DNA from 3 places in the Rhizobium sp. NZLR1 genome. Region 2 is predicted to be linked to each of the others. Evidence: predicted binding sites of a transcription regulator. Region 2 holds the regulator's gene; each other region holds the start of a gene.
The links. Region 2 encodes HrcA, which represses chaperone genes, less so after heat shock. Its sites were predicted from a motif close to GTTAGCACTCNCNNNNNGNGAGTGCTAAC; they were not measured.
Positions count from the first base shown of each region.

Region 1: groES (co-chaperone GroES) is a predicted target of HrcA. The motif match lies at 2,191-2,219, and genes of this name have one in related genera.
Region 3: J3O30_RS07080 (co-chaperone GroES) is a predicted target of HrcA. The motif match lies at 1,917-1,945, and genes of this name have one in related genera.

Region 1 is NZ_CP071633.1:542,717-545,992, reverse strand. It holds gene groL (chaperonin GroEL) at 133-1,776, opposite strand; gene groES (co-chaperone GroES) at 1,842-2,138, opposite strand; partial or broken gene J3O30_RS33345 (ISL3 family transposase) at 2,379-2,619, opposite strand.
Region 2 is NZ_CP071632.1:378,360-381,635, reverse strand. It holds gene grpE (nucleotide exchange factor GrpE) at 1-554, opposite strand, end outside; gene hrcA (heat-inducible transcriptional repressor HrcA) at 723-1,811, opposite strand; gene rph (ribonuclease PH) at 1,938-2,657, shown strand; gene J3O30_RS01890 (VOC family protein) at 2,654-3,079, shown strand; gene rdgB (RdgB/HAM1 family non-canonical purine NTP pyrophosphatase) at 3,080-3,276, shown strand, end outside.
Region 3 is NZ_CP071632.1:1,405,509-1,408,784, reverse strand. It holds gene J3O30_RS07090 (hypothetical protein) at 1-375, opposite strand, end outside; partial or broken gene groEL (chaperonin GroEL) at 444-1,520, opposite strand; gene J3O30_RS07080 (co-chaperone GroES) at 1,546-1,863, opposite strand; gene J3O30_RS07075 (hypothetical protein) at 2,373-2,636, shown strand; gene J3O30_RS07070 (hypothetical protein) at 2,633-2,962, shown strand; gene J3O30_RS33710 (hypothetical protein) at 2,959-3,276, shown strand, end outside.

The DNA of each region.
Region 1 (3,276 bases), on a different replicon from region 2:
CAATTGCCATCTGCCGCTCGGCCGCGGACGCGGTCCATGGATATTATAACGTCTTGCTTTTTATTGGCGCAGCTTGGGCTTTGATAAAAGCCCAAGCTGCGGAGTAATTCCGGGAGCTCCGGAGCGGACCCGTTACATCATGCCGCCCATGCCGCCCATGCCGCCCATGTCAGGCATGCCGCCGCCGGTAGCATCCTTCTTCGGTAGATCGGCAATCATGGCTTCTGTGGTCACCAGCAGGCCGGCAACCGAAGCCGCGTTCTGCAGGGCGGTGCGCACAACCTTTACCGGATCGACAATGCCCATGGCGATCATGTCGCCATATTCAGACGTCTGAGCGTTGTAACCGAAGTTGTCGGTATTGCTTTCCAGGATCTTGCCGACCACGATCGAACCTTCGTCACCGGCGTTTTCGGCAATCTGGCGAACCAGCGACTGAAGTGCCTTGCGGATGATCGCTATACCGGCGTTCTGGTCGTCATTCTCGCCCTTGATATCGAGGACGATGGAAGCGCGCAGCAGAGCTGTGCCACCGCCTGGAACGATGCCTTCTTCAACAGCCGCGCGTGTGGCGTTGAGCGCGTCGTCGATGCGATCCTTCTTTTCCTTGACTTCGACTTCCGTCGAGCCGCCAACGCGGATGACGGCAACGCCGCCAGCGAGCTTGGCAAGGCGTTCCTGCAGCTTCTCGCGGTCGTAGTCGGAGGTGGTTTCCTCGATCTGAGCCTTGATCTGGCCGATGCGACCGTCAATATCCGCCTTGGTGCCCGCACCATCAACGATGGTAGTATTCTCCTTGGTGATAGAGACCTTTTTGGCACGGCCGAGCATCTCGAGCGTGACGTTTTCGAGCTTGATGCCGAGGTCTTCGGAGATGACAGTGCCGCCGGTCAGGATCGCCAGATCCTCCAGCATGGCCTTGCGGCGGTCGCCGAAGCCAGGAGCCTTGACGGCAGCGATCTTGAGGCCGCCGCGCAGCTTGTTGACGACGAGCGTCGCGAGAGCTTCGCCTTCGACGTCCTCGGAAATGATGAGCAGCGGCTTGCCACTCTGGACGACTGCTTCCAGGATAGGAAGCATGGCCTGCAGATTGGAGAGCTTCTTTTCGTGCAGCAGCACATAGGCATCTTCCAGTTCAGCCACCATCTTTTCGGCATTGGTGACAAAATAGGGGCTAAGATAACCACGATCGAACTGCATGCCTTCGACGACTTCGAGCTCGGTTTCGGCGGTCTTGGCTTCTTCGACGGTAATCACACCCTCATTGCCGACCTTCTGCATCGCGTCGGCGATATACTGGCCTATTTCCTTCTCGCCATTGGCCGAGATGGTGCCGACCTGGGCAATCTCTTCCGATGTGTTGATCTTCTTGGCCTTGGCCAGCAGGTCCTTCACGACCGCGGTAACGGCGAGATCGATGCCGCGCTTCAGGTCCATCGGGTTCATGCCGGCTGCAACGGCCTTGCCGCCTTCGCGAACGATCGCCTGGGCGAGAACGGTAGCTGTGGTGGTACCGTCGCCAGCGACGTCATTGGTCTTCGAAGCGACTTCGCGGACCATCTGGGCGCCCATGTTTTCGAACTTGTCGTCCAGTTCGATTTCCTTGGCGACAGCGACGCCGTCCTTGGTAATGCGCGGTGCGCCGAAGGACTTGTCGATCACGACGTTGCGGCCCTTCGGACCGAGCGTGACCTTCACTGCATCGGCAAGAATATCGACGCCCCGCAGCAGCTTCTCGCGTGCATCACGGCCGAATTTGATCTGTTTCGCAGACATGGAATAACTCCCGGGCCATTGGCCCCATGGTCTTCGTCAAAAGGAAATAAGGAAGCGGCCGAAGATCAGGCGATGACGCCCATGACGTCTGCTTCCTTCATGATCAGCAGGTCTTCGCCGTTGAACTTAATCTCGGTGCCGGACCACTTGCCGAACAGGATGCGATCGCCCGCCTTGACATCGAGGGGAACGATCTTGCCGCTCTCGTCGCGTGCGCCGGTGCCGACGGCGACGATTTCGCCTTCCTGCGGCTTCTCTTTGGCGGTGTCGGGAATGATGATCCCGCCCTTGGTCTTGGCTTCAGCCTCGATACGGCGCACGACGACGCGGTCGTGCAGCGGCCGGAAAATGGTATTAATCATTTTGGGGTTCCTCAACGGGGTCGCGGCCGAATGGCCAATCCCGATACCTCACCTTAGCAGTCTTGCGTTGAGAGTGCCAGCGAGGATTCGTGTCATGCCGGTATTTGTCGAGCCCATTGAGTTGCAGCGCGGTCGAAGACCGTACGCGGTAGCGCACCTAGATCGCTAGGGCCAAGTCTGCAAGAAGGGTCGAAATCGACGTGAGATGTATATGCTCTCATGCATCGGCGCGTATGTATGCCTGATATCGTGAAACAGATACCGCCCGCAGCGATTGCCATCTTTCCAACACTGGGTAAGAAACGCTTCGAAGTATAAAGGGAATGTGGGCTGCAGTGCAGCCCTGCGTCGATCGGGTGGGGATTCGAAAGTCAGCCATTTCGCGATGCTGTGTCGGCCATATCCGGTGCGACGTGCTATCTCGGAGCATGACAAACCTTCTTTGCTCAGGGCATGGACCGTATCGAACACCTGCCTGGCGAATAGGCTTCAGCCAAATATAGCCCAATCACAGCCGACGTCAGTGCCTTCGTCATCTCGGCACTGGCGTTGCCTTCACGATTGCGAGCCCGGACCTTCAGGGCATCCACGCCAAGCTGCGGGGTGAGTTCATCCCCTGGTTGGGTGGCCAGGACATGCAGAAGTGGCAGCCCCACATCACGATCCAGAACAAGGTCACGAGGTTGGTAGCGGATACTTTGCACGTGTCGCTCGTGAGAGAATTTCGACCGCATCCTATCGAGATTGTCGGCCTTGATCCGTGGCGGCATCTGAATGGTCCGTGGCAGCACGAAACGTTCGCGATGTTTGGCAAGGTTCCCTGACACGGATCACCGCACCAGGGGCCGGAGCTGCTGCACAGTCAGCCTAATACGAGCCGCTGAGGGGTTTTCAAGTGGGGTTCGGTGCTCTCGTCCCCAATTACCCCTCAAACTGCCAAGCGACACCGACGAACGCCCGTCCCAAAACGAAAAAGCCTGCCGCGGGAGGAGGTGCGGCAGGCTTTCAAAAAGAACCGAACAACGACTGGGAGGAGGAGTGCCGCTGTTCCAATAGACGTCCCTTGGGAGGAGGAGTGGGCCGTCTGAAACACGAAGCTCTGCGGGAGGAGGTGCATTGCTTCGATGAGGATTAAGAT
Region 2 (3,276 bases):
GCTGGGCGCAGCACTCGCTCGCCGATGGAAAAGCCTGCCTGCACGACCTGGACGACGGTGTTGTTCGGCACGTCGGGGTTCGGCACCTCGAACATCGCCTGATGGAAATTCGGGTCGAACTTCTGGCCGACCGGCTCCAGCTTGCGAACGCCATGGCGTTCGAGAGCCGACAGCATGGCGCGCTCGGTCATCTCCACACCCTCGATCAGCGTCGTCAGGCCGGCATCGGCCGCGTCCTTGAGCTCTGGCGGGATGGCATCCAGCGCCCGGCGCAGATTGTCCGAGACGGCAAGCATGTCGCGGGCAAAACCGGCGACGGAATAGGACTTGGCATCCTTGACCTCGCGCTCGGTGCGCCGGCGCAGATTGTCCATCTCGGCAGCAAGGCGCAGATAGCGGTCGCGCAGTTCGCCGTTTTCGGCTTTCAAAAGCTCGAGCGGGTCCGGCTGGGTGGCCTCTTCCTGCGCAATATCGTTCTCGACGTAGGCGGCAGCGTCGGCTGCGGCATCGGCCGCAGTTGCGTCAGGTCCGTTTTTCGTCGTGTCATCGGTCATGACGGTCTCCGGTTGGTGTCTTCAGATGCGCCCGATATCGAGGTTTGACCGAAAAAAATCAAGTCTGCGTGACAAAGAAGCGAAAATTCTGCGCCTGTACAGCGCCACTCTCGTCAGATGCCCAACGGACGCTGTCGAACTTTGAAGGGCTGCGACGTCAAAGCGGCATCAAAGGGGATTGCGCGAAAGGCGGGAGACGAGCTGGGCGGTGTAGTCCACCATCGGCACGATGCGGGAATAATTGAGCCGCGTCGGACCGATGACGCCGACGGCGCCGACGATACGATCGTCATCGTCACGATAGGGCGCGACGATGAGCGAGGAGCCTGACAGCGAGAAGAGCTTGTTTTCCGAACCGATGAAGATACGCACGCCCGAACCGGTTTCGGCGAGATTGAGGATCTCGATCAGGCTGTCCTTCTTTTCGAGATCGTCGAACAGCAGGCGCAGCCGGTCGAGATCCTCGGCGCCGGCGAGGCCTTCGAGCAGGTTGGCGCGGCCGCGGATGATCAGCTGCGTCGGCTTTCCCTCGTCCGGGCTGCCGGCCCAGACAGCGATGCCGCGCTCGACGAGATCACGCGACAGGGCATCGAGCTCGTGACGGACGTTATCCTTCAGCTGGCTTAATTGTTTGCGGAGCTCCGGCAGGGTCTGGCCGGACATGTGGGCATTGAGAAAATTCGCCGCCTCCGCCAGCTGCGAGGAGGTGACCCCCGCCGGCAGCTCGATGATTCGGTTTTCCACCTGATCGTGATCGCCGACGAGCACGGCCAGCGCCTTTGTCGGTTCAAGCCGGATGAACTCGACATGTTTCAGCACCGGATCGCTTTTCGAGGTGATGACCAGGCCGGCGCCGCGCGAAATGCCGGACAGCATGCGGCTTGCCTCGTTCATCATCGATTCCACCGGATTGCCGCCGCTTTCGGCCCGCACCTGCCGATCGATATTGGCGCGGTCCTCGGCGGAGAGATCACCGACCTGCATGAAGGCATCGACGAAGAAGCGCAGGCCTATCTGGGTGGGCAGCCGGCCGGCGCTGGTATGCGGCGAATAGATGAGGCCGAGATCCTCGAGATCGCTCATGACGTTGCGCACCGAGGCCGGCGACAGCGACATCGGCAGCAGGCGGGACAGATTGCGCGAACCGAGCGGCTCGCCGCTCTCCAGATAACCCTCGACGATGCGGCGAAAAATTTCCCTGGAGCGCTCGTCGAGCGCAGCAACGGCATCCGAAACCGATGTCGACCTGATGCCCATGAACCTCTCGAACCCGCGCTGATGATATTTCCCGAAAGTAAGTCAAACTCGCAGCCGTGGCAAAAGGGAATTTGCAAATGAGCGCCGCCAATCGTAGAAGCGGTCAACAAACCCCAGGAGATAAGAATGCGGCCTTCAGGCAGAAAAATCGACCAGATGCGCAAGGTCTCGTTCGAGCGCAATTTTTCCAAGCATGCGGAAGGCTCCTGCCTGGTAAAATTCGGCGATACGCATGTGCTCTGCACGGCCAGCCTCGAAGAAAAGACGCCGCCATGGCTGCGCAATTCCGGCAAGGGCTGGGTCACGGCCGAATACGGAATGCTGCCGCGGGCGACCGGTGAACGCATGAAGCGCGAGGCCGCCGCCGGCAAGCAGGGCGGCCGCACCCAGGAAATCCAGCGGCTGATCGGCCGGTCGCTACGCGCCGTCGTCGACCTGCAGGCGCTCGGCGAACGGCAGATCACGCTTGATTGCGATGTCATCCAGGCCGATGGGGGCACCCGGACGGCTTCGATCACCGGCGGCTGGATCGCCCTTTACGACTGCCTGAAATGGATGGAAAGCCGCAACATGATCAAGGTCGACCGGGTCCTGAAGGATCATGTCGCCGCCATCTCCTGCGGTATCTTCGCCAGCCAGCCGGTGATCGATCTCGATTACCTCGAAGATTCCTCGGCCGAGACCGATGCCAACTTCGTGATGACCGGCACCGGCGGGATCGTCGAGATCCAGGGCACGGCCGAAGGCACACCGTTCAGCGAGGGCGAATTCACCTCGCTGATGCAGCTTGCCAGAAACGGCATCGGCGAACTGGTCGCGCTGCAGAAGCAAGCCGTCGAAGGATGAACCCCATGCTGGAAGGCATGTTGGAAACGGCGCTCTATGCACGCGATCTCGATCAGGCCGAGACGTTCTACGAAGACGTTCTCGGACTTGAAAAGATCGCCCGCGCCGCCAACCGGCATGTCTTCTTCCGCTGCGGCCCCGGCGTTCTGCTGATCTTCAATCCTGAGGAAACGGTGAAGCCGCCGGCGCGGGATGCCCTGCAGGTGCCGCCGCACGGCACGACCGGACAGGGCCATGCCTGCTTTCGGGTGTCCGGCCGCAACATCGATGCGATGGCCGAACGGCTGAGAACGGCCGGCGTGGCGATCGAATCCGAAGTGCACTGGCCGAATGGCGGCCGCTCGATCTATTTCCGCGATCCTGAGGGCAACAGCCTGGAATGCGCGGAGGCGAAAATCTGGGGCATCGAACAGGACATCTGAATGCGCAAGCTTGAAACGAAGACCATCGTCGTCGCCAGCCACAATGCCGGCAAGATCCGCGAGATCCAGGAACTGATCGGACCGCTCGGCTTCACCGCCAGATCGGCTGCCGAGCTGAATTTCGTCGAACCGGAGGAAACCGGCACAAGTTTCGAGGAGAATGCGACGATCAAGGCGGTCGCCTCGGCCAATGCCGC
Region 3 (3,276 bases), 1.0 Mb from region 2:
GGCGCAGCCTTGGACACTTCGGCTGTCGGCTGAGGTCTGCCCCGGCATGGTCGCCCAACCGCCGGCCTCAACGAACTGACGCTGCTTGTAGCCTTCGGTAATCGCCCTGAACTCGATACGTTTAGCACTCGCATCCGGCGCCGCATTGAACCGCTCGACGCAAATGGCCGACGCCAGCTCCCCGCGTGCGATGTCGCTGGCGGCGGCGGCCGCTTTGCTCGACGTGCCGCCTGTGACCCAACCTCCCCAGCTGAAGCCGATAATCATCGTGGCGATCGCTGTGACGACGCAGGCCCAGACGAGTAACGTTTTGGATGGCTGGTAACTGTCGAAACGCTGGGTGATCGATGTCTTACTGCTGCTCTGCATGGACATTGGAATTCTCCCTCTCTGTTGTTCGGGTTCCACCGTCGGACCACCCTGGCCAAACGGCTCAGGTGTTCTCAATAGCCCATATCGCCACTTCCGGCTGCAGGGGCAGAGTCTCTTGCGGGGATGTCGGCGATCATCACCTCGGCGGTGATCAGAAGTGCTGCAATCGAGCCGGCGTCCTGCAGAGCCGTACGCACGACCTTGGCGGGATCGACGATGCCGGCCTCGATCATATCGACATAGGTCTCCGTCTGTGCGTCGAAGCCCTGATTGTAATCATTGCTGCCGGCGAGTTTTCCGACGACGATCGAGCCCTCGAACCCTGCATTGTCGGCGATCTGCCGGATCGGGGCCTCGAGCGCCCTGAGCACGATCGAGATGCCGGCTGTCACGTCGGCGTTCTCCCCGGTCAGTCCCGTTAGCGCCGACTTCGCGCGCAACAGTGCCACGCCGCCGCCGGGCACGATGCCCTCTTCGACCGCGGCACGAGTGGCGTTCAGCGCGTCATCGATGCGGTCCTTCTTTTCCTTGACCTCCGTCTCGGTCGCGCCGCCGACGCGGATGACCGCAACGCCACCGGCGAGTTTCGCCAGCCGTTCCTGCAGTTCTTCCTTGTCGTAGTCGGAGGTGGTCTCGTCGATCTGCGCCTTGATCTGCTGGATGCGGGCCTGGATGGCCGCTTTCTCGCCGGAACCGTCGATGATCGTGGTGCTATCCTTTTCGATCAGCACGCGTTTGGCGCGGCCGAGCATATCGAGCGTGACGTTCTCAAGCTTGATGCCTAGATCCTCGGAAATCATCTGGCCGGCCGTGAGCACGGCAATGTCTTCCAGCATGGCCTTGCGGCGGTCGCCGAAGCCTGGCGCCTTGACGGCCGCGACCTTCAACCCGCCGCGCAGCTTGTTGACGACCAACGTCGCCAGTGCGTCGCCTTCGACGTCCTCCGAGATGAGCAGAAGCGGTTTGCCGGTCTGCACGACGGCCTCCAGGATCGGGAGCATCGACTGCAAGCTGCCGAGTTTCTTCTCGTAAACGAGGATGTAGGGCTCCTCCAGCTCCACGCGCATCTTCTCGGCATTGGTCACGAAATAGGGCGAGAGATAGCCACGGTCGAACTGCATGCCCTCAACGACGTCGAGTTCGGTCTTGAGATACGGATCGGAATGCGATCGATCAGGCGGCTTTTTGAGAGGCCTCTCCGATCTTTTCGACAATGCCCATGATGTCGGTTTCCTTCATGATCAGAAGGGTTTCGTCATCGATCGTGACCTCCGTCCCCGACCATTTTCCGAACAGAATGAGATCACCGACCTTAACGTCGAGCGGGACCAGATTGCCGTTTTTGTCGCGCAGGCCGGGGCCGACCGCGACCACTTCGCCTTGCTGCGGCTTCTCCTTAGCGGCGTCTGGAATGATGATCCCGCCCTTGGATTTGACATCGCCTTCCGCACGTCGAATGACGACGCGGTCGTGAAGTGAACGGAATTTCATAGAGATCTTTCTGCTGCCGGCGCTTATGGCGGCTGCAGCCTATAAATAACTCTCGTGGCACTCGATTGATAGGAGTGCCAAGAAATAATGTTCGCGCGGGAAATTTTTTGAAAAATTCATGAAATCAATCCGACGGGATATTTTGTAATAATCAGGAAATGGATAGAATTTTTCAAGCCATCGCGCTCCATTTATCTGGGTGAGCGAAGAGTTAATTTAGCGTTTTTCATAGATAATTCTGAATTTATCTTGATTTAAACTCAATCGAGGCGCAATGATTGGCCTCGTCGATTTGGCCGATTTGGCTTCGCGGTGTCAGAGACCTACGACCCGCCATCACCACTGAATTCTCGATGCGATCTATACGTCGTTCCGGCGTTGATTTCGCCTATTCCGATCCGGAATGAGCTCGGCGCTGACCGCGGATGTACCGGCAGCCTCGAGGTCGTCCGGTTCGGATCCCAACGATACAGGAAACGCATCGATGTATTCCTGCGGAGGCCTCAGCCGTGACAAGTCGCACCACACAAACGGTCGTCCGCTTTTCGTCTCCATTCCGCCTGCCCGGTTTCGACGGGGCGCAGCCAGCTGGAGAATACCGCGTCGATTATGATGAGGAATTGATCGATAGCGTTTCCAGGCTTGCCTGGCGACGGGTCGGCGCCTTTATCCACCTGCCGGCGATCGCCGGGCAGAGCTCGACGCAGCAGATGGTGCCAATCCACCTGTCAGATCTCGAAAGCGCACTCGAAAAGGACCACAAACCGTCATGACCGCTACCCGCATCCCGCAACGCAATGGACGCTCAATCCGACGCGAGGAAGCAACACATATCTTCAAGGTGGGGCAGACTGTCCGGTTGAAGGTCAGGTTCTTAGGAGTCCCCTCCAAGCTCCCCGACACATACCGCATTACCGCCACGCTGCCTCTGAGAGGAAATGTGCTGCAATACCGCATCCGCAGTGACGATGAACGTCATGAGCGGGTCGCGACGGAAGATAGCCTGGAACCGGTAAACCTATCGCCCGCCGGCAGCGGCGCAACACTGATCGAGAGGACGTTTGGCAATGGCCCGAATGACGAAAGGTTGACATCGTGAACAGCCATGAAGACGAAGCCGAACGAAGACGGAATGCCTTTGCCGTCTGCACATGGGAAAGCAAATGTGGTGCGCACGGCCGCTACTCCATGGAGATCGAACACGACCGCCGGATCGAATCCGCCCGTTCGTGGACCGTCTATCGTGTCTCTGCGAGCGTTCCAGTGCACGCCGACCATGTCATGATCGGCAAGAGCCGTTCGGAGGCCAGGAGAGACATGATGTCCTTCAATCTTCTCAGCATAGGATATCGGAAGGAATGGCTGAGGCTGTCGGACGCCGCCCGGAGTGCTTGTGAGATCCCGCCGGTTCAA